4 regions of the Cupriavidus sp. GW821-FHT07C08 genome follow, and region 4 is predicted to be linked to each of the others. Evidence: predicted binding sites of a transcription regulator. Region 4 holds the regulator's gene; each other region holds the start of a gene.
The links. Region 4 encodes FNR, which switches genes on or off when oxygen is low (the NO sensors DNR and NnrR bind a similar motif). Its sites were predicted from a motif close to TTGATNNNNATCAA; they were not measured.

Region 1 (5,131 bases), 290 kb from region 4:
CGCAGGGCCGGGTGTTCGCCGCGCAGCAAGCGGATCAGTTCCAGCCCGCTCCTGCCAGGCATGGAAAGGTCAAGCAGGAGCACCTGCGGGGTGCATTCCCGTACCATCCTGGGCACTTGCGTACCATCGGCCGCCTCGCCGACGACCTCGAACACACCGGCCCGTTCCAGGATATGCCGCAGGCCATCCCGTACCACAGCATGGTCATCCGCAATCATCACCCTTGTCATGCCCGTTCCCCTGCTCTCGCGGAAATCGCACGACCAGGCGAAAGCCATCGTCGGGCGAACTCTGGACAAGGCTGCTCGCCTGCGGAGCGGATGAAGACGCCTTCAGGGGCATGCTCTCGTCACTATTACCTTGCCAATGGACTATAGAGTTTGTGCACGGAAAGGCAACGGCATGGGAAGCGAGATGCGGATCAGAACCGGAATTTCGCAGGTACCGGCGACGTCGGAGCCACAACCCGTGTGCCGACACCGGCTGAGCCACGCACGTGGGAAACTAGCTCAGGATGCGGCTCGGGTATGTCGGCAAGCCAACATTCGGCCGGCCCGCGATGTGCCAGCCGAACAAAGAAAGCGCCTGCGCCAGGCCGTGCGCTGCCACTGCCCCACTGGCAGCGGTCACCCGTCAGTGCGACATGAAGACTGGCAACGATGACTGGCGCACCAGGGCGCGGGTGGTGCCGCCCAGCACCAGCTCCTTCAGCCGGGAACGGCCATAGCCGCCGGCAACCAGCAGGTCGGCCTGTACCTTGCAGGCAAGTTGCGGCAGAACGTGGTCGGGGTCGCCCTCCCCGACAACCAGATCGGCATTGACGCCATGGCTGGCCAGCCACGCTGTCAGCCGGTTCCCGCTGTCACGGCAGGTCTCTTCGTCAATGCCAGCCGCGCTGACCACCAGGACGGTAACAGCACTGGCATGCGCGAGCCACGGCAATGCGTCCGCTACCGCCCGCGCGGCTTCTCTGCCGCCGTTCCATGCGATGGCGACATGGCGACCAAAGCGCGGGCCGGCCGCGCCCGGCACCAGCAGGATGGGCCGGCCGGCATTGAGCATCGCATACTCCGCAACCCCGGCCAGCAGCGCCGGCACATCGGCATCTGCCGACGGCGGTGCGGGAAGGATGAGATCGGCGAACCGGCCCTCGTCAGCAAGCGCCCAGCCGGACTCGGCGTCGATAATGATGTGCCGGGTGGGGATGTCCGGCGACACTTGCCTGGTCAGCGTGTCGAGGGCTTCCTTGTGAGCGGCGACCAGTTTGTGCAGCTGGCTGGCGGCAAGCGCCGCGTATTGTCCGGCTTCTTCGCCCGCCCCGCGAAACGGCTCCAGGTTTGTTCCAGTCGCAGTCAGTCCGACCACGCTGCCGCCGAATTTCGCCGCAACCCGTGCGGCCGTTTCAATGCGTGCCGACCTGGCAGAATCTTCGCTGAGGTCGACGAGGATGGTTCTAAAGTCCATGGCGTGGTTCCGGTTTTGAAAATGCGCCTAAAGATGCATATTTCAGGCATCCGGGCGGGATCAATCGAGCGGGTAGGACCGCCGATATTCCGGCATGGTGACCGCCCAGCGCAGATCGCGCTCGATGTGCTGGCGCAGCGCATCGCTTGCCTGTGGCTCGCCGTGCACGACAAACGTACGCCGCGGCGCCTGGTGAAAGCCGCCAAGCCAGGTCATGAGTTCTGTGGCATCGGCATGTGCGGACAGGTTCTCCACCTGCTCCACCGACGCATGCACGGCGATGTCCTTGCCATGGACGCGGATGTCGCGCCGGCCTGCGGCCAGCACTGCGCCGCGCGTACCCGCCGCCTGGAAGCCGGAAAGCAGGATGGTGTTGCGAGGGTCCGGGCCGTAGGTGGCAAGATGGTGGACCACACGACCACCGGTAGCCATGCCGCTGCCAGCCAGGATGATCTTGGGACTTCGGTCGTGGTTCAGCCAGATCGACTGCTCCATGCTCTGCACCGGGGTGGCGAGATTACAGGCTGCGGTGCACTCTTCGCGGCTGATGCGCAGCTCTTCCGGATGCAGCGAGAAAATCATGGTCGCGTCGATGGCCATCGGGCTGTTGAGGTACACCGGCACGTCGGGGATGCGCTTGAGCTCGCGCAGGCGGTGCAGGCAGTACAGCAGGCTCTGCGTGCGCCCCACCGCGAAAGCGGGGATGATCAGGCTGCCGCCGCGGCCAATTGTCCGGCTGACTATCTCGCCGAGCACATCGAGCGGGTCGTCGTCCGGATGCCGCCGGTCGCCATAGGTGGACTCCACCAGCAGGTAATCCGCCTGACGCACCATCTCCGGCGCGCGCATGACGATGTCTTGCTGCCGCCCGAGGTCGCCCGAGAAGACGATGCGCTTGCCGTCGACGAACAACGTGACGATAGCTGCCCCGATGATATGTCCGGCTCGGGCAAACTCGGCCTCTACGCCGGGCACTACCTGGAAGCGCTTGCCGAACTGCATCGGCTGGAGTTGCCGCATTGCTCGTGCAGCGTCGGCGGCCGTGTAAAGGGGCAATGCGGGGCGGTGACGCGAAAAACCCTTGCGGTTCGCGTAATCGGCGTCTTCTTCCGCCAGGCGGGCGCTGTCTGGCAGCAGGATGCCGCACAGCTGCGCGGTGCCCATGGTGCAGTACACGCTGCCGCGGAAGCCGTTGCGCACCAGCAGGGGCAAATACCCGCTGTGGTCGATGTGGGCATGGGTCAGCACCACCGCGTCGAGCTTGGCCGGATCGAGCGGCAGTGGGTCCCAGTTGCGCAAGCGCAGGGTCTTGTATCCCTGGAACAAGCCGCAGTCGACCATGACCTGGTGACGGCCGGTATCGAGCAGGTACTTGGAGCCGGTGACCGTATCGGTCGCGCCGAGGAATTGCAGTTGCATCTGGTCTCCTTTGACGCTTGCGCAAAGCCGTTGGCCCCGCCACGGGTGCCGCTGGCTGATACAGCCAGTCTAGGAGGGGGAACCGAGTGGTGGTTGATCCGGATCAATCATGTGGACACGCGAGTACCTACGCTTGAACAGTGTCTGGCCCCGCCGGTAGCGAGAGACCGGTGCTCGCCCATTCATGATTCCATCGCCCCGCGACCGGCATTGAGCCATATCAACCCCAATCCACCGTCGCCATCCACGCTGATTAAGGTGAATCTCAATTTGGGACTTGGGTCCGGCACGCGTAAGATTGGCCACGGAGCACAGGCGCCGCTCCTTCCCACAGAAGCAAATTGGGCATGGACGCCATGCATGGCTGCTAGAACCGGCATCGGCCAACGCTTCAGTCATCAAAGTCCCACAGTTGATGCAGATCCAGCCGTAGCCGACTGTCGGCCTCCAGCGTATCAACCACGGCCGCGCGCTCAGCCAGCATGGTGTCGGCCAACGCGCGCCGAATCATCAATAGCTCGCTCAAGCTGGTTTCACCCGCTTTGTAGGCGCGCCCCGTGCGCTCGGCAGCACTGCGCTGTAGCGCAAGCGCCTCGGACAGCGCCCTGGCGGCGGCCCACTTGCCCTCCAGGCCACCGTATAGCACCTCGAACTCGGCACCGATCCGACGCTCCACCGCCACGCGGCGGCGGGCTGCCGCCTCCGCGTCGGCAGCGGCGGCCATTGCCACCGAACGCCGGTGCGCGGAGCCAAGCGGCATGCTGACACTCACGCCCGCGATCCGCTCCGCACCGCCGCGCTCGATGGTAACGAACACGCCCACTGTTGGGTCAGGCTTGCGCTCCAGATCGCTGCGCCGGGCCTGCCGCTGCGCTTGTGTTTCCTCGGACAGGGCGAGGCGAAATTCATGGCTGTCCTCCACGTAGCGATTGCGCAGCGACCCGGTAGGGTCATCCGGCAAGGGCTGCAGGCGAGCGTCGGCAGGCAGGCCACCAGGTATCCCAAGGCTCGGAAAGCGCGCCCGCAGCTCAGCTTGCGCTGCCGCTTCCGCCGCCCGCGCGCTGGCCAGTGCCGCCGCGGTACGGGCACGCTCGGCCAGCACGAGTTCATGGTCCATGCGCGCCGCGTCGCCCAGCTGGACGCGCCGTGCGGTGATCGCTGCCAGTTCGGCGGCAAGCCTGTCATTGCCCTGCGCCGCCAGATGTACCTGCTGCGCGCGCAGCGCTCCGAACCACAGCGACAGAATCTGCCGCGAGACTTCGTGGCGCGCATCCATCACCGCAAGCTGGCCGGACTGCGCCGTCGCGTCCGCCAGCGCGCCATCGGCGTCGGCCTTGCCCCATAGCCGCAACGGCCGTTCCAGCGCCAATTGTCCTTCGGCATACCGCTCGGACGGCTCCCGCACCTGACGGCCCTGCCCGGTCGCGCGCACCACGGCCTCGGCGGTGCCGGCACGGATGCCGGCCGCGCGGGCCAGCACGGCGTCGCGACGAGCTTCGGCCATCTGTACATCCGGCGACTGGCTGACAGCGTCGCGCACGGCGGCTTCGCTGGGCAGGATGCCGGCCTCCACTGCTATGGCAGCCTGCGCCCTCGCGGCGCCAGTCATTGCGGCGGTTGCAGATATAACGGCGATCGAGGACGCTACGGTCATGACAGTAGCCGCGGCAAGCGTGCGTGTCGTGTTTTTCTTCACGCTATTCATTGCGTCTCCCCTTGTTCCATGCGGGCTCGGCTTTCCTGACGCGAACGCGCCACACTGAATCGCTCGAACAGAAGCGGCAACAGCAGCAAGGTCAGTGCGGTCGAGCTAACCAGCCCTCCCGAAACAACGATGGCCAAGGGGCGCTGGATCTCCGAGCCCGGACCGCTTGCCAGCAGCAATGGGATCATGCCCAGCGCGGTGATGCAGGCCGTCATCAAGACCGGCCGCAAGCGATCCCGCACGCCCGTACGCACGGCCTCGGCCACCGGTCGCCCTTCCTCCAGCAAGGTATTGAAATGCGAGACCAGTACCACACCATTGAGCACCGCAATGCCCAGCAACGCGATAAAGCCGACCGAGGCCGGCACTGAGAGGTATTCGCCTGCCAGCCGCAGCGCGGCGATACCTCCCACCAGGGCGAAGGGAATGTTCGCGATCACCAGCACCGCCTGGCGGACCGAGCGGAAGGTCAACATAAGCAGCAGGAAGATGGCACCCAGCGCCAGCGGCACCACCAACGCGAGACGCGCAGCCGCACGTTGC
Region 2 (5,131 bases), on a different contig from region 4:
GGCGGCACTGGACGAAAAAGCGACCGATGCGCAACCTTGACCCCACGGTTGCCATGCGGGCGTCACAACATTGCTTACAAAGATTCGCGTAAGTCACCCTGTAACGGCGCGCGTTACTTTGCTACTCTGATTGCATTGGCACCGCCAGCCGCATTGCATTGTCGACGGAAAAGGAGTTGGTGATGAAAACCGCACGCCAGGTTCTGGAGTCCAAGCCGAGTCAGGCTATTTACAGCGTCCCGCCCACGGCGACCGTCTACGCTGCGCTGCAGTTGATGGCGGAGAAAGGTATCGGCGCGCTGCTGGTGATCGAGCAGGGCAAGATCCAGGGGATCCTGAGCGAGCGCGACTACGCGCGCAAGGTGATCCTGATGCAGCGCACCTCGCGCGAGACGCTGGTGCGCGACATCATGACCAACGCGGTGATCTACGTCGGCGCCAGCCAGACCACCGACGAATGCATGGCATTGATGACCCGGCACCGGCTGCGCCACCTGCCGGTGATGGAAGGCGACGAGCTGATCGGCATGCTGTCGATCGGCGACCTGGTGAAGGACATCATCTCCGAGCAGCAGTTCATCATCGAGCAGCTGGAGCATTACATCACTGGGGGCGGGCGTTAGGCCTGTCGTGTCCGGGGGCCAGGTCGCATGGGATGCGGCCGCCCCGTCCACGATCCCGAATGCGAGCATCGCAAGCGCGATATGCGCTGGCCGCATATAATTATGCGTTCGCTGAATTAGGCCCCCGCGACGGCGTCACGCCCCCTCTCACGCGGTTCCCGGCCGATATTCCCTGCATTTGACGTTGCTTTCACCGCACATCGCTGCGGTTTCGTGCTTGCCCATGTCTTCACCCTCTTCCGCCGCATCCGCCCGGGACACCACGCCGGCCCTGCCCACCCACGACCATCGCGCCGTGATGCGGGTGATCGGCGGCATCGTGCTGTGCATCCTGCTGGCCGCGCTCGACCAGACCGTGGTGATCCCGGCGGTGCCGGCCATCGCCAATGACCTGAACGGCTTCAGCCACCTGTCGTGGATCGTGACGGCGTACCTGATCGTGTCGACGGTGACAACGCCGCTGTACGGCAAGCTGTCGGACAGTTTTGGCCGGCGGCGCCTGCTGATGGTGGCGATCACGCTGTTTATCGGCGCCTCGGTGGCATGCGCGCTGGCGCAGACGCTGGGCCAGCTGATCCTGTTCCGCGCGCTGCAGGGCGTGGGCGGCGGCGGGCTGATGTCGCTGGCGCAGGCAGCCATTGCCGATGTGGTGGCGCCGCGCCAGCGCGGGCGCTACCAGGGCTACCTGGCCACGGTGTGGGCGGTGGCGTCGATCGCCGGGCCGCTGGTGGGCGGCTGGGTCTCTGATCATATGTCGTGGCGCTGGCTGTTCTGGGTCAACGTGCCGCTGGGCCTGCTGGCGATGTTCATGTGCTACCGCGGGCTGGCCATGCTGCCGCCGCGTGGTGGGCGGGCGCGCGTGGACTGGATGGGGGCGCTGCTGCTGGCGGTGGCCATCGTCGCCTTCCTGCTGGCGATGAGCTGGGGCGGCGACGTCTACGACTGGCTCTCGCCGGAGCTGGGCGCCCTGCTCCTGGTCGCCGTGGCCGCCGTGGTCCTGCTGACCTGGCAGGAGCGCCGCGCCGCGGACCCGATGCTGCCGCCGCGCCTGTTTGCCAACCGTGCCTATGTTATGGGCGTGGCCGCCTCGGCGCTGGCCGCGCTCGATATCTTCCTGTGCATCTTCGCCCTGCCCCTGCACTTCCAGCTGGTGCGCGGCGCCGATGCATCGACCTCCGGCCTGCTGGTGATGCCGTTCCTGCTGGCCACCGTGGCGGGCAACTTTATCGTCGCGTGGCTGGCGCCGCGCGTGGGCCGCATGCGCGGCATCCTGACCGCCGGCTATATCGCCGGCGCGCTGGGGCTGATCGCACTGGCGCTGGTGACACCGGCGGTGCCGCTGGCCGTGGTGCTGGCGGCGATGACGCTGGCCGGCGTGGGCCTGGGCATGACCATGGTGGCCACGCTGATGAGCGTGCAGAACGCGCTGGAGCGCCGCGACACCGGCGCCGGCACGGGCGCGCTGCTGGTGCTGCGCTCGCTCGGCAGCGCGCTGGGCGGGGCGCTCGCCGGCACGCTGCTGACGCTGGAATTCCGCCATGCGCTGGCGGCCTCGGGGGTCACGCAGGCGCTGGACCTGGGCGCGCTGCGCCACGGCAGCGAGGCCTTTGCGCAACTGTCGCCGTCCGTGCGCGCGGTGCTGGCGGGCGGCGTGGAGTCGGGCTTCCACCTGATTTTTGCCGCGGGCGCGGCGGCGGCGGTGCTGGCGCTGCTGATCGTGCGCCGCATGCCGGACCTGGAGCTGCGCGGCAGCGTCACCGAACACGCTGCCACGCTGGCGATGGATTGAGCCGGCCTGCCGGAAAGCCGCTACCGGCGTAGACTATGGCGTACCCGATACAGCGAGCCGCCTTCCGGAGCCCCATCGCCATGACTCGTCGTTTCCCCTCGTCCGCCACACTCCAACAACTGCGCCCGGCCGCCCTCGCCGGCGCGCTGGCGCTGGCCGCAGCCGGGGCCGCACTATTGCCGCACCCTGCCCGCGCCGCCGACAAGCCGGCCACCGCGCCTGCACCGCAGGCAGCAGGCGCCTGCCCGGCGTCGCTCAACTTCAAGTTCCCGCGCCTGCAGGATGAAGCCCCGCAAAACCTCTGCCAGTACGCGGGCAAAGTCGTGCTGGTGGTCAACACCGCCAGCTACTGCGGCTTCACGCCCCAGTACGAAGGGCTGGAGGCGCTCTACAGCAAGTACCGTGACCGTGGCCTGGTCGTGCTGGGCTTCCCGTCGAACGATTTCTCGCAGGAGCCCGGCTCGGAGAAGCAGATCGCGGACTTCTGCTACAACACCTACGGCGTCAAGTTCCCGATGCTGGGCAAGTCGCACGTGCGCGGCAGCGAGGCCAACCCGATGTACGCGCTGCTGGCGAAGGAAACCGGCACCGCGCCCAAGTGGAACTTCTACAAATACCTGATCGGCCGCAACGGCCAGGTGGTGGGCAGCTACAACAGCAAGACCACGCCTGACGACAAGCAGTTCGTCGCCAAGATCGAAGAACTGCTGGCCAGCCCGCGCTGACGCGCGCGACGCCCGGCCGGGGTGTACACGCCTGATGACAGTCCGGCCGCTGGGGGGCGCGTGTTCGCTCCCCCATTGATTTGCATCAAGTTTGCAACGGGATTCGCTGAGTAACGTCGCCGCTTGCGACGAGCGGAGCGAGGCAATGGGAATCACGTTGTACGACGCGGACGGGCACACCTGCCTGATGTTCACCGACCTGGTCGAGGAAGCGCATGGCGAAGCGGTGCAGACCAACCAGTTCCTGGTCGTCGACCACGGGCATGGCGCGCTGATCGATCCCGGCGGGCAGATGACCTACAGCGAGCTGTATCTCACCATCAGCCGCTACTTTCCGCCCAAGCAACTCGACTACGTGCTGGCTTCGCATGCCGATCCGGACATCGTCGCGTCGGTCGGACGCTGGCTGACGGGCTCTGACTGCCGCATCTTGATTTCCAGCGTGTGGGCGCGCTTCCTGCCGCATTTCTGCCAGGCCGGTAAGACGGCCGGGCGCATCGTGACGATTCCCGATGCGGGCATGCATATCCCGCTCGGGCACAGCTCCCTGGTCGCGGTGCCAGCGCACTTCCTGCATTCCGAAGGCAATTTCCAGTTCTACGATCCTGTCAGCAAGATCCTGTTCTCGGGCGATCTCGGCGCGGCCATGACAGGCGCCAAAGCGGCCGGCACCACGGTGACGGATTTCGATGCGCATACTCGCCTGATGCTGCCGTTCCACCAGCGCTACATGAGCGGCAGCCGCGCGTGCCGGCTGTGGGCAGCCATGGCGCGGTCGATGGATATCGAATGGATCGTGCCGCAGCACGGGCCGTCGTTTCGCGGCAAGCACATGGTGGCGCGCTTTATTGACTGGATCGACGCGCTGGCGTGCGGGCTGGACCTGCTGACGCAGGACCACTATCGCGTGCCCGCACCCGCCATGCGCTGATCAGTCGCGCACGAGCCCTTCGGCGCGCATGGCTTCCTGCACCGCCGGCCGCGCGGCGATGCGCGACAGGTAGTCCTGTAGCGTGGGGTATGCCGTCAGCGGCATCATCAGCATGCGGGCCCAGCCGAGGATGGTGAAGCAGTAGGCGTCGGCCACGGTAAAGGTGTCGCCGGTCAGGTACTGGCGGCCCTGCAGGTGCTTGTCGAGCTCAGCAAAGCGCAGTTGCAGCTTGGCCTTGCAGGCCTCTACCGTGCTCTGCGCGGTTTCCTTGTGCCACAGCCACGGGCTGAAGACCTTGTGCAGTTCCGTTGAGACCAGCGTGATCCAGCCGGTGGCTTCCAGCCGCTCGCGCGTGCCGGCGGGCAGCAGCGCGCGTTCGGGCACCAGGTCGGCGATGTACTGCAGCAGCGATGCCGCCTCGGTATGGCGCGAGCCGTCGTCGAGCTGCAGCAGCGGCACGTAGCCGCGCGGGTTGATGGTGTAGTAGTCGTCGGTGCCGTCTTCAGGCACGGCCAGCTTGTGGTGGAGCAGGTCGACCTTGGCCAGCGTGACCGGCAGGCCGGCTTCGCGCAGGGCGATATGGACGGCCATCGAGCAGACGCCCGGAGTGTAGTAGAGCTTCATTGCGATCCTGTGGTGGTTGCCTGGCCGCCACGTCATGCGGCGGCCGTGCAGGCAGTCTAGGATCGCCCCCCTTATGCAGCAATGCGCGTCCTTGCGGACGCGCATTGCAGATTTGCACAGGGCTCAGTTTGCGCTCGGTTGCGCTCAGTCGAGCAGCTTTGCCAGCGCCGGCGGCAGGCCGGCATTGGGCTTGCGCGGCGGCCGCGCGAAGCTGCCCTGCGTGGCGCTGCCGGCGCGCAGGGCCACCAGCGATTCGCAATGCCGCACCGCGCTCGACACGCCATCCACTACCGGCACCGGGATGCGCCCTTGCAGCGAGCGCGCCAGTCCCGCCAGCGGCGCGCCGGCGACGATGATCACGTCGGCGCCGTCCTGCTCGATGGCTTGCAGGGCAAGTTGTTCCAGCCGCGCGGCATGGTCTTCCTGCACGCTGCCGATA
Region 3 (5,131 bases), on a different contig from region 4:
CGAGCAAGGTGGCGAATCCTTTCGCGCGTAGCTTGCGTGCCAGGTAATGGCTGCGGGCTGCGCGGCGTTGCGCGCCACCGGCATGCACCATCACCGCGACGCCGATCGGGTTCGGCGCCGATTCGAGCATGGCCCGGAGCCGAGTCGTCTGATACGGAATCAGCATCGCCTTGCTCAACGACGGCACGCCCGCCACCGCACCTGGCCGGGCGCGGGTCTGGGGTTGCGCTGGCGGTATCCCTGTCAACTGCCGGACGCGGTCGTCGCTGACCAGCTGGAACTCATGATAGAAGTGCGCGAGGTTTTCGATACGGTCGGGTGTATCCAGGCAGATGACTTCGTCGGCCAGCGCGCGGACCCGGTCCAGCCCGGCTGGGGTGGCGATCGGGAGCGCGCATATGAGCCGGGCAGGGTGCCGCTTGCGCAGGCTTGCGAGGGCCGCATACATCGTTGCGCCGCTCACCAGGCCGTCATCCACGACGATCACCACGCGACCGCCCGGATCTGCCAGCTTGCGAACCGGCGTATACACGGCGCGCTGCCTGCGAAGCTGGTCGAACTGGGCATCACGCTGGCTGCTGGCGCCGCCATTTGCGTTCATTGCGTCCGTGCACCATGTCGCGCCAGAGTCGTCCAGTGCTACGCCAGGAGCGATCCTGCGCGCCATCACCAGGTCGAAGTCAGCGCCCAGTGCGTCGGCCACAACGCGCCCGACCGGCACGCCGCCGCGCGGAATCGCCAGGACCAGGGCACCGGTTCCCCGATACGCGCGCAACGCCCAGGCCAGTTCCGAGCCCGCATGCTCACGCGCCTGAAAACGTGTCTGGTATCGGCTCATCGATCTATCTGCCAGGAATCTATTGACGGAGTTTCAGGACGGCGGCGCCGGTAAGCCGGCCCTCGCGCAGGTCGGCAAGCGCTTCGTTGGCCTGCTCCAACGGATACGCGGTGGTGTGCGTATGCAGCGGGGTCCGGGCGGCGATATCCATCAGCGCGATGCCGTCGGCACGCGTGAGGTTGGCTACGGAACACAGGCGCCTTTCTTCCCAAAGCAGCTGGTAAGGCATGCCTGGGATATCGCTCATATGAATTCCGCCACAGACCACGATGCCACCTTTGTCCACGGCGCGCAGCGCCTTGGGAACCAGCGCGCCCACCGGGGCGAAAATCAGCGCGGCGTCCAGCGGCACGGGCGACTGGAGGTCGCTCGAGCCGGCCCAGCACGCGCCGGACTGGTATGCGAGTTGCTGCGCGCCTGCGTCGCCCGCGCGGGTGAAGGCGTAGACTTCGCGGCCTTGCGCCACCGCGATCTGCGTCACCAGGTGGGCGGCGGCGCCGAAGCCGTAGATGCCGATGCGGTGTGCCTGGCTGGCCGCGCCCGCCATGCGCAGCGTCCGGTAGCCGATCAGGCCGGCGCAGAGTAGTGGTGCGGCATGTTCGTCATCGTAGCCAGGCGGAATCGGGAAGCAATAGCCGCTGTCGGCAATAACGTACTCCGCATAGCCGCCATCGCGGGTATAGCCAGTGAATAGCGGCGCGTCGCAAAGATTCTCGTGATGACGCAGGCAGTAACGACAACGGCCACAGGTATGTCCGAGCCAGGGCACACCCACGCGGTCGCCCGGCTTGAAGGCGGTGACACCGGCGCCGCACGAATCCACCTGTCCGACGATTTCATGCCCCGGGATGAGCACCGGCTTGGGATGGCGCAGGTCGCCGTCGGCGATATGCAGGTCGGTCCGGCACACCCCGCAAGCCCCCACGGCAATGCGAACTTCGCCGGGCCCCGGGTCGGGAACCGGCAAGTTTTGAAGGCGCAGCGGCAGGCCCGCGCCCTCAAGGACCATCGCACGCATGGTTTGGTGGGGCATGGCCTGGCACTCCTACGCCGCCCGTGGCGCCGTGGCGCGCCTAACCTTCGACTTCGCTGCGGACCAGGAGCACGGGCTTGCTGGTCTTGGCAAGCACGCCTTCCGACACGCTGCCCATCAGCAGGCGCCGGACGCCGCGGCGGCCGTGGGTGCCAAGCACGATCAGGTCGGCATTCCACGCATCGGCTTCGGTGACAATGGTCAGCGAGATCCGGCCGGGCGCCACCGGCTTTTCATCCAGTTTCACTGAGTTGCGCACGCCTGCTTCGCCGAGCCTGGCCGAGGCGGCATCCAGCGCCTTGCGGCCGTGCGCGGTGATGTTGTCGATCAGTTCCTTGGGGTTGAAGTAACTAGCCTCGAAGAACACATCGCTGTCGTCTACCACGAACAACGCCTTGACCTCGGCCCCGGTTGCCTTGGCGATGATGATGGCCTGGCTCAGTGCCAGGTCGGAAGAACGGCTGCCGTCGACAGCGAGCAGGATGCGCTGGTACATGATGGGTCTCCTGAGGGGCAAGGGTGTGCTCAATGTTGCGATTCGCTGCATTCAGCGTAGGCGCCGGCCTCGATACGCGCTTGATATATGTCAACCCGAAGAGGCAGGCGCGGCGAGTAATTGACCGCAAACAGAAGTGATGGCCGGACGGCTTGACGGCTCCGCAACCTTTGCTCGCAGTAGCCTCCACCGCACATCAGGGCGATACGTGAGCCATGTCGCTGCAGGCCAGGCCCGTTGATCCGGGTCAAGCGCCGGCCGGCCTTGCTGCCTAGACTGGTCTGTAGTCGAGCGAGAGGGCGATCATGGCTTACGACAGCATCCTGGTTCATCTGGACAGCAATCCGCAGGCACGGCAGCGGCTTGAAGTGGCGGGGCGCCTTGCGGCGGCCAGCCAGTGCCGGCTGATCGGCATGTACGCCGGTTTCATTCCCGATCCTGCCTGGTTCTACCTCATGGACGGCGCACAGCAATATGTTGCGGACGACCTGGCCCGGCGCAAGCAGATCAGGGAAGACGTCCGGGCGCAGTTTCTGGCTGCAACCCAGGCCATGCAAGTGCGCGCGGAGTGGCGCGCTGCGGAGCTGGGGGCGGTGGCATCCGTGCTGCGCGAGGCCCGCGAGGCCGGCCTGGTCGTTGCCGGCCAGTACGACCCCGGCAATACCGAAGGTCCGGTGGCCCGGCAGCTGCTGGAATCGCTGCTGCTGGAGACCGGCCGACCGACGCTCGTAGTGCCGTGCACGGGCACGTTTCCAACGCTGGGTACGCGCGTTATCGTGGCGTGGAATGGCAGCCGCGAGGCGGCGCGGGCGCTGCACGACGCGGTTCCGCTGATAGCCGGCGCACAGGCGCGCATTCTTTGCGCACAGACCGCGGCCAAGGAGGCAAGAGCCGACGCCACCCCGGTCGGCCACGCCGCACGCGTGCTGGAGCGCCACGGCGTCGCCGTGGAAATCGAACACGGTCCCGGTGGGGCTGACCTGACCATCGGCGAACTCATCCTTTCGCGCGCGGCGGATTTCAATGCCGACCTGATCGTGATGGGTGCCTACGGACACGGTCGCATGCGGGAACTGGTGCTGGGCGGTGTCACGCATACGCTGCTTGACTCGATGACGGCACCGGTGCTGTTTTCACGATGATGCGAACTTAAACCAAAGAGTGGAATCACGTCATGGACTTCAGAACCATCCTTGTCGACCTCAGCGAAGATGCTGCACGGTCCGCGCGCATTGAAACGGCGGCACGGCTTGCCGAAAAGTCCGGCGGCAGCGTGGTCGGACTGACGGCAACAGGAACGCACCTGGAGCCGTTTCGTGGGGCGGGCGAAGAAGCGGGGCAATACGCTGTGCTGGCCGCGGGCCATTTGCACAAACTGGCTGCGGCTCACAGGAACGCACTCGAAACGCTGACCAGGCAAGTGTCGCCGGCCATTCCCACCCGGCACATCGTTGTCGACGCCGAGTCTGGCTGGGCGCTTGCCGACGAGGGCCGCTTCGCCGATATCATCCTGCCCGCATCGCCCTCGGCGCAGGCCGATGTGCCGGCTTTGCTGGCCGGGGCCGCTGAGTATGCGATGCTCAATGCAGGCCGGCCCATCCTGCTGGTGCCGGGCGCATCCGTCCCGAGAATTGGTGGCCATGTTGCCATCGCATGGAACGGCGGCCGGGAGGCCGCGCGCGCGGTCGCGGACGCACTGCCGTGGCTTGTGCATGCCAGCGCCGTTACCGTCCTGGTGGTCAGCGCTGGCAAGCACAGCACTGCCGGTGAGAAAGCGGCCTATCGAGACAGCGCGGATCGGCTGACAGCGTGGCTGCTCAGCCATGGCATCCGCGCCAGTCTGCTGGTCGGGGAGGGCGATCCCGACCACGTGCTGCCACAACTTGCGGCCAAGGTTCAGGCCGACCTGCTGGTCGCCGGCGGCTATGGGCGCTCCCGGCTGAGGGAGCTTGTGCTGGGGGGCACGACCCGCGCCCTGCTGCGCCAGTCAGGCTTGCCAGTCTTCATGTCGCACTGAGGGGAACCCTCCCGGGCGATTGGGGCTACCGGCGTCGACTCAACGACAAGAAGGGATCACAGCGACTTGGGGGAATATAGCGCGCTTTGGAATTCTGGCACGTACTCGTATTTCATCATCTTCCCCAGTTTCAGCGCCTTAATGTACGTCGACAAGCTCCCCTCGGTAAGCGTGAGGTTCACCGACTCCGCATTTGTGCTGGAGGTGTGACTAAGCTGACGAGAAATCGCATAACCTGTAGTCAATCGCCCATTCTGATCGACATTGGTAAAGCTGTTCGTGACCATTGAGGTCTTGCTCGAAAGGTCCCCCAGCTTCTTGGTTTCAAGGGTGACATCGACCTTGCCCGTTTCGCTGTCAAGAATCTCGACGACAACCGATTTATCGGTTTCCCGGTAGTTTATTCCGGTCAGCCATTTGGGTAGGTTGTAGCCCACCACCCCCCGTACCCTGGCGAGTTCGGTATTTACCGGAAGCTTCAGTACGTAGCCCCAGAAATCGTTCGACATTGCCTGGTTCATCAGGGTAAGCGGTCCAAGATTGGAGCTACCCGGCCGATTTGTGATGACGGAAAGGCCAATCTCGTTGTAGCTGTCGTTGTCGCAATAGCCATATGAGTAGGCGGTGAGTGCGATGAGGCCTCTGCCCGGCCAGACCTGAAGTGGTTGAACCTTCTCCAGGACTTGAGCAGGCATCAATTCCCGCAGCTTGTCCAAGTCGGCGGTGAAGATTGCCGTCACCCTGCTG
Region 4 (5,131 bases):
GGCTGCTCTGGCCGCCCTCGCCCTGCCCCGTCTTGCGCTTGCCGCGGCCGCGCTGGCCACCGCGCGCGCCGCCCGCCGCCTGTGCGGCGCCCGCTTCACCGGCATCGGCCTGGCCGCCGGCGCTGGCGCCTTCGGCGCCCTCGCCGCGGTCCTGCGTTGCCTGGCGGCGCGATGCCACCAGGTTCCTCAGCCCGCGGCGCAGCCCCTTGCGGCGGGGCGCGGCTTCGCTGCCCGATCCGGGTTCTGCGGCGCCGGTGTCGGCGGGTGCGCCCGCATTGCGGGTGTCTTGCTCAACGGAATCAGACAAGATATTCACTATCGGATGTTGCATGTTGTTCAGTTCGGCACGCGCTCGTCGTGCTCGCTCGGGTGCGGCGGGGTGCCGTTGTCCGGCAAATCGCCCCGCGCCCCGTCCGGATTGGGTGCGGCTGGTTCGGTGGAAGCGGCCTCGGCGGCATCGTCGGCTGCAGCTTGCAGCGGTTGCACGTCAAAGCCATTGGCGCCTTGGTTGACCGGGTCGGTCGTCCCGGCTTCGTTTGCGACGGATGCTTCGGCCACATCCGCTGCCTGCGCGGCGGGGTCGGCAAATGCTTCTTCGTCGGCACTGGCTGCCTTGTTTGCAGCCAGGTCTTCAAAATTGATGGCCTGCTGTTCAAGCAGGGTTGCCTGCGCCTGCGCCTGGGCGTCTTCCAGCGGCGGCAGCTCATCCAGCGTACGCAGGCCAAGATCGTCCAGGAATGCCTTGGTGGTCGCATACAGCGCCGGCCTGCCCGGCACGTCGCGGTGTCCGATCACCTCGATCCAGCTGCGGTCCTCAAGCTTCTTGACCACTTCCGTGCTGACCGTCACGCCGCGGATTTCCTCGATATCGCCGCGGGTCACCGGCTGCCGGTAGGCAATGATCGCCAGTGTTTCCATCACGGCGCGCGAATATTTTGGCGGCTTTTCGGGATTCAGCCGATCGAGGTATTCACGCATTTCCGGCCGGCTCTGGAAGCGCCAGCCGCTGGCCAGGGCCACCAGTTCCACGCCGCGCGGCCGCCAGTCCTGGCGCAGTTCATCAAGCAGCACGCGGATGGTGTCTGCGCCGACGTCATCGTCAAACAGCCGCCGCAGATCATTGACGCGCAACGGTTCCTGCGCGCAGATCAGCGCCGTCTCGAGGACGATCTTCGCCTCTTGGGTATTCATGTTGATGGTGTGCAGCCTGTCTTTGCACCTGCTCCCGGACGGATCCGGGGCACCGGAGATTTTGGATACAGCGGTACGAAAGCCACCGCCATCTCATTGCGCAGCTAGCCGGATACCTGCTGCATCCAAGCCGTGCACTTCCCTATCTTTGCATCGAATTGCCGGGTCATTCCGGCAGGAGATCGTTCGCGTGCCGTTATGGATCGGCCAGCAAACCTCTTGCGTAGCGCGCCCGCACATATCGGACGTCGCTGTCAGCGAACTGAAGGCCTCGGACGCAAGAAAAACGGGTATCGGGAGCAAGGCCGGCATCGCCAACACCGCAGTGCCAGCCGGACTTTTGAACCAGATCTTTTGAACCGGATGGACTGCGGGGACGGGACGGGCATCGAAAACCTTCCGCTTCCCCTGCCCTGAACGCGCCTTCTGGTAGGAAGGCCGCCTGGCGCTGCTCGCCCGCTGCTTACCGCGGCTCATATTACGCCGCGCGATACCGCAATGTTGGCGATTGTATGGCATTCCCGCCCCCGCCTGCAACCATCATCCGTTGTCCGGGCGGCGCCGGCGCCTCAGAACACCAGGCAGAATCCATGCTCGGCCAGCGAATGTGGCAGCAGCACCGCTCGCGCAATGCCAAGGCCGCCGAACGCCATCACCGCCAGGCCGGCCCCAAGGCGCACGCGGGGACGTCGCGACAGCGTACGCAAGTAGCCCGATAGGCCGGAAAGCACCAGCAGGTTAGGCAGCGTGCCGAGCCCGAACACGCCCATCACGAGTGCGCCGGACGCCGCGTTGCCCGCCAGCAGCGCCAGCGTAAGCGCCCCATAGACCATGCCGCACGGCACCAGCCCCCACGCCACGCCCATGCCATAACGCCGCGCCATGCCGCCGCGCGCCCGCACAAACGGCGGCATGGCGCCTGCCAGGCCACCCAGCCGCCGCGCCACCGCTGCGCTGGCGCGCGCCGCCAGGCGCTCCAGCCAGTTGACAGTAAAAGTATTGCCGCGCAGCAACCGCCAGCCCGACCACAGCAACATGACGCTGCCCGCCCCGAACAGCCAGCGCTGCACCGGCAGGTAGTCCTGCTTCCACGCCGACGCACCGATCGCGCCTAGCGCGGCACCGAGCAGCATATAGGTCGAGATCCGGCCCAGGTGCATAATCAGCAACTCGCCCAGCCAGGCGGCGCGGCTGGGCACCAGACTGATCGTCGCCGTCTCGCCGCGGCGTTGCTCCACGGCCAGCGCCACGCCGCCGCACATGGCGGCGCAGTGGACCCCGCCAAGCAAAGCCAGCAGAAAAACGCTGATCAGCACGCCAAATGTCAATTCTTACTCCCTACCGCATCACATCGCACGGTAAAATGTCCTAATCGCGCCCTCGCTGCCATTTCTAGCAGGTTCCAATTGCTCACCTCCATTCCCATTACCGAGATGTCGCCCCGCTGCTCCACCTGTGCAATGGGGCAGCTGTGCCTTCCGGTCGGCATGTCGCAGCAAGACCTCGCCAAGATGGACACGCTGGTACAGGAACGCATCCGTGTGCACAAGGGTGAAACCCTGTATCGCATGGGCGATCCGCTCACCGCGGTCTATGCCGTGCGCTTTGGCACGCTCAAGACCCACGTCACCACTGAAGACGGCCGCTCGCAGATTACCGGCTTCCACCTGCCCGGCGAAATCGTCGGTCTCGACGGGCTGGGCGAGATGCAGCATGCCTCCGATGCCGCCGCGCTGGAAGATACCGAAGTCTGCGTGGTCCGCATGAGCGAACTGCAGGCCCTGTCGGCAGACCTGCCATCGCTGCAACAGCAGTTCCTGCGCCTGATGGGCAAGGAAATCACGCACGACCAGCTGATGCTGGTCACGCTGGGCTCGATGCGCGCCGAGGAACGCCTTGCCGCCTTCCTGATCAACCTCTCTGAGCGCCTGTCTGCGCGCGGCTATTCGGCGTCCGAGTTCGTGATGCGCATGAGCCGCGAAGAGATCGGCAGCTACCTGGGCCTGAAGCTCGAAACCGTCAGCCGCCTGTTCTCCCGCTTTGCCGAAGCCGGCCTGATCCAGATTCGCCAGCGCCACGTCAAGCTGGTGGACATCGACGGCATCAAGCAACTCTACAGCCGCTCCTGCTAAGCGGCCAAGCGCTGCCAGTGCCGCATCCGGCCATGGCAGCGCAGACCTCACGCCAGTCCGCTCATTCCAGTTCGTCGGTATCGCTGAGCCGCGTCGGCATGGTGTAGAGCGTCAGTCCGCTGGACAACGCGCAGAACACCCAGGCCATCAGGAAGCCGATGGTGTAGACCGATTCGCGGGACGCTTCGATCGGCTGGCCGAAGAAGTTCAGGTCACCGGGATCCACCACCGAAAACACCGTCGCGGTCGCAAAGCCAGCCATCAGGAACGCCGGCCAGAGTACCCACATCAGCCAGCGCAACCTCATGGCTGCCTCGCTGCGGCAGCCTTGGGCGGCGCGGCATCGGCCTTCTCCACCACCAGGCCATGGCGCGTTGCACCCTGCACCGGCATGTCCGGATGCGTGGACGCCAGCCAGATCGTCACGCCGCACGCCACCATCGCCACCAGCGGGCCGCTCATCAATAGCCACGGCCACGGCTCCTTCCACCACGGATTGCCTTGCTGACTCATCTTGCCCCCTTCATCTTGACGACTAAGTCCGCGTCTGCCTAGCTTCACAAATCGCGCGGCACGATGAAACTGGTGGATTGCCGGATTTCGGCCTGCCCCCGCTCCGTGCCTTCGCTCGTCACTGTCACGTTGATCTTGTGCGTGCCCCGCGCCGCGGCCTCGATCGGCACGCGGATCCGGATCGGCAGCAACCGGTTGGACGTCGGCGCCAGCGATTCGGCCTGCTTGTCGTACTCCACCTTCAGGTTCTTCAGCTCGTCGCTGTCGGCGCGCACGCTGATCTTCATCGGCGCTTCGGTGGTGTTGATCAGCTGCAGGCGATAGACGTTCTCGATCCAGCGGCCTTCCACTTCACGGCCGAGCGCACCACGGTCGCGGATGATGTCGACCTTCAGCGGCGTGCGCAGCGCGATCGACGCCATGAAGCCGCCCAGCAGCACCACCCAGATCACGGAATAGATGATGACGCGCGGACGCAGCAGGCGCTTGCGCGATGCCGCCGCGGACAAGGCCTTGCGCATCGCGTTTTCCGAGGTGTACCGGATCAGGCCGCGCGGATAGTCCATCTTGTCCATGACCTGGTTGCAGGCGTCGATGCAGGCGCCGCAGCCGATGCACTCGTACTGCAGGCCGTCGCGGATATCGATGCCTGTCGGGCACACCTGTACGCAGATGCTGCAGTTGACGCAGTCGCCAAGCCCCGCCTTGTAGTGGTCGGTCTTGCGCGACCGGCTGCCGCGCGGCTCGCCGCGGCCGACGTCGTAGGTCACGACATAGGTATCGCGATCCACCATCACGCTCTGGAAGCGCGCATACGGGCACATGTACTTGCACACCTGCTCGCGCATGAAGCCCGCATTGCCCCAGGTGGCGAACGCGTAAAACAGCATCCAGAACGACTGCCACGGCCCCAGCGACAGGCTGAGCACCTCGCCGCCCAGACCGCGGATCGGCGCGAAATAGCCGATGAAGGTAAAGCCGGTCCAGAGCGCAATCAGCACCCACAGGAAGTGCTTGGTCGCCTTCAGACGGAACTTGCGCAGGCTCCACGGATCGCCATCGAGCCGGATGCGGGCGATGCGGTCGCCTTCGACCCGCCGCTCGATCCACATGAAGATCTCGGTATAGACTGTCTGCGGACAGGCATAGCCGCAGAACAGCCGCCCCGCGATCGCCGTGAACAGGAACAGCGCCAGCGCCGAGATCACCAGCAGCACCGCCAGGTAGATCACATCCTGTGGCCACAGCACCAGCCCGAAGATGTAGAACTTGCGCGCGCCAAGGTCGAACAGCAC

Region 1: a site for FNR is predicted at 2,977-2,990, ahead of AC07UK_RS01185 (MBL fold metallo-hydrolase RNA specificity domain-containing protein). Genes of this name have one in related genera too.
Region 2: a site for FNR is predicted at 3,213-3,226, ahead of AC07UK_RS17615 (oxygen-binding di-iron domain-containing protein). Genes of this name have one in related genera too.
Region 3: a site for FNR is predicted at 2,448-2,461, ahead of AC07UK_RS13660 (universal stress protein). Genes of this name have one in related genera too.

The regions. Positions count from the first base shown of each region.
Region 1 is NZ_JBWKQZ010000001.1:234,236-239,366, forward strand. It holds gene AC07UK_RS01175 (response regulator transcription factor) at 1-230, opposite strand, end outside; gene AC07UK_RS01180 (universal stress protein) at 634-1,464, opposite strand; gene AC07UK_RS01185 (MBL fold metallo-hydrolase RNA specificity domain-containing protein) at 1,525-2,883, opposite strand; gene AC07UK_RS01190 (TolC family protein) at 3,275-4,537, opposite strand; gene AC07UK_RS01195 (efflux RND transporter permease subunit) at 4,585-5,131, opposite strand, start outside.
Region 2 is NZ_JBWKQZ010000013.1:16,475-21,605, reverse strand. It holds gene AC07UK_RS17635 (TetR/AcrR family transcriptional regulator) at 1-40, shown strand, start outside; gene AC07UK_RS17630 (CBS domain-containing protein) at 183-623, shown strand; gene AC07UK_RS17625 (MDR family MFS transporter) at 847-2,412, shown strand; gene AC07UK_RS17620 (glutathione peroxidase) at 2,493-3,137, shown strand; gene AC07UK_RS17615 (oxygen-binding di-iron domain-containing protein) at 3,283-4,068, shown strand; gene gstA (glutathione transferase GstA) at 4,069-4,692, opposite strand; gene AC07UK_RS17605 (aspartate/glutamate racemase family protein) at 4,837-5,131, opposite strand, start outside.
Region 3 is NZ_JBWKQZ010000009.1:8,769-13,899, forward strand. It holds gene AC07UK_RS13650 (phosphoribosyltransferase family protein) at 1-838, opposite strand, end outside; gene AC07UK_RS13655 (zinc-dependent alcohol dehydrogenase family protein) at 858-1,871, opposite strand; gene AC07UK_RS13660 (universal stress protein) at 1,912-2,367, opposite strand; gene AC07UK_RS13665 (universal stress protein) at 2,673-3,509, shown strand; gene AC07UK_RS13670 (universal stress protein) at 3,542-4,384, shown strand; gene AC07UK_RS13675 (acetoacetate decarboxylase (ADC)) at 4,441-5,131, opposite strand, start outside.
Region 4 is NZ_JBWKQZ010000001.1:525,536-530,666, forward strand. It holds gene rluB (23S rRNA pseudouridine(2605) synthase RluB) at 1-331, opposite strand, end outside; gene scpB (SMC-Scp complex subunit ScpB) at 337-1,191, opposite strand; gene AC07UK_RS02570 (sulfite exporter TauE/SafE family protein) at 1,761-2,519, opposite strand; gene fnr (fumarate/nitrate reduction transcriptional regulator Fnr) at 2,598-3,323, shown strand; gene AC07UK_RS02580 (hypothetical protein) at 3,385-3,630, opposite strand; gene AC07UK_RS02585 (membrane protein) at 3,627-3,836, opposite strand; gene ccoG (cytochrome c oxidase accessory protein CcoG) at 3,881-5,131, opposite strand, start outside.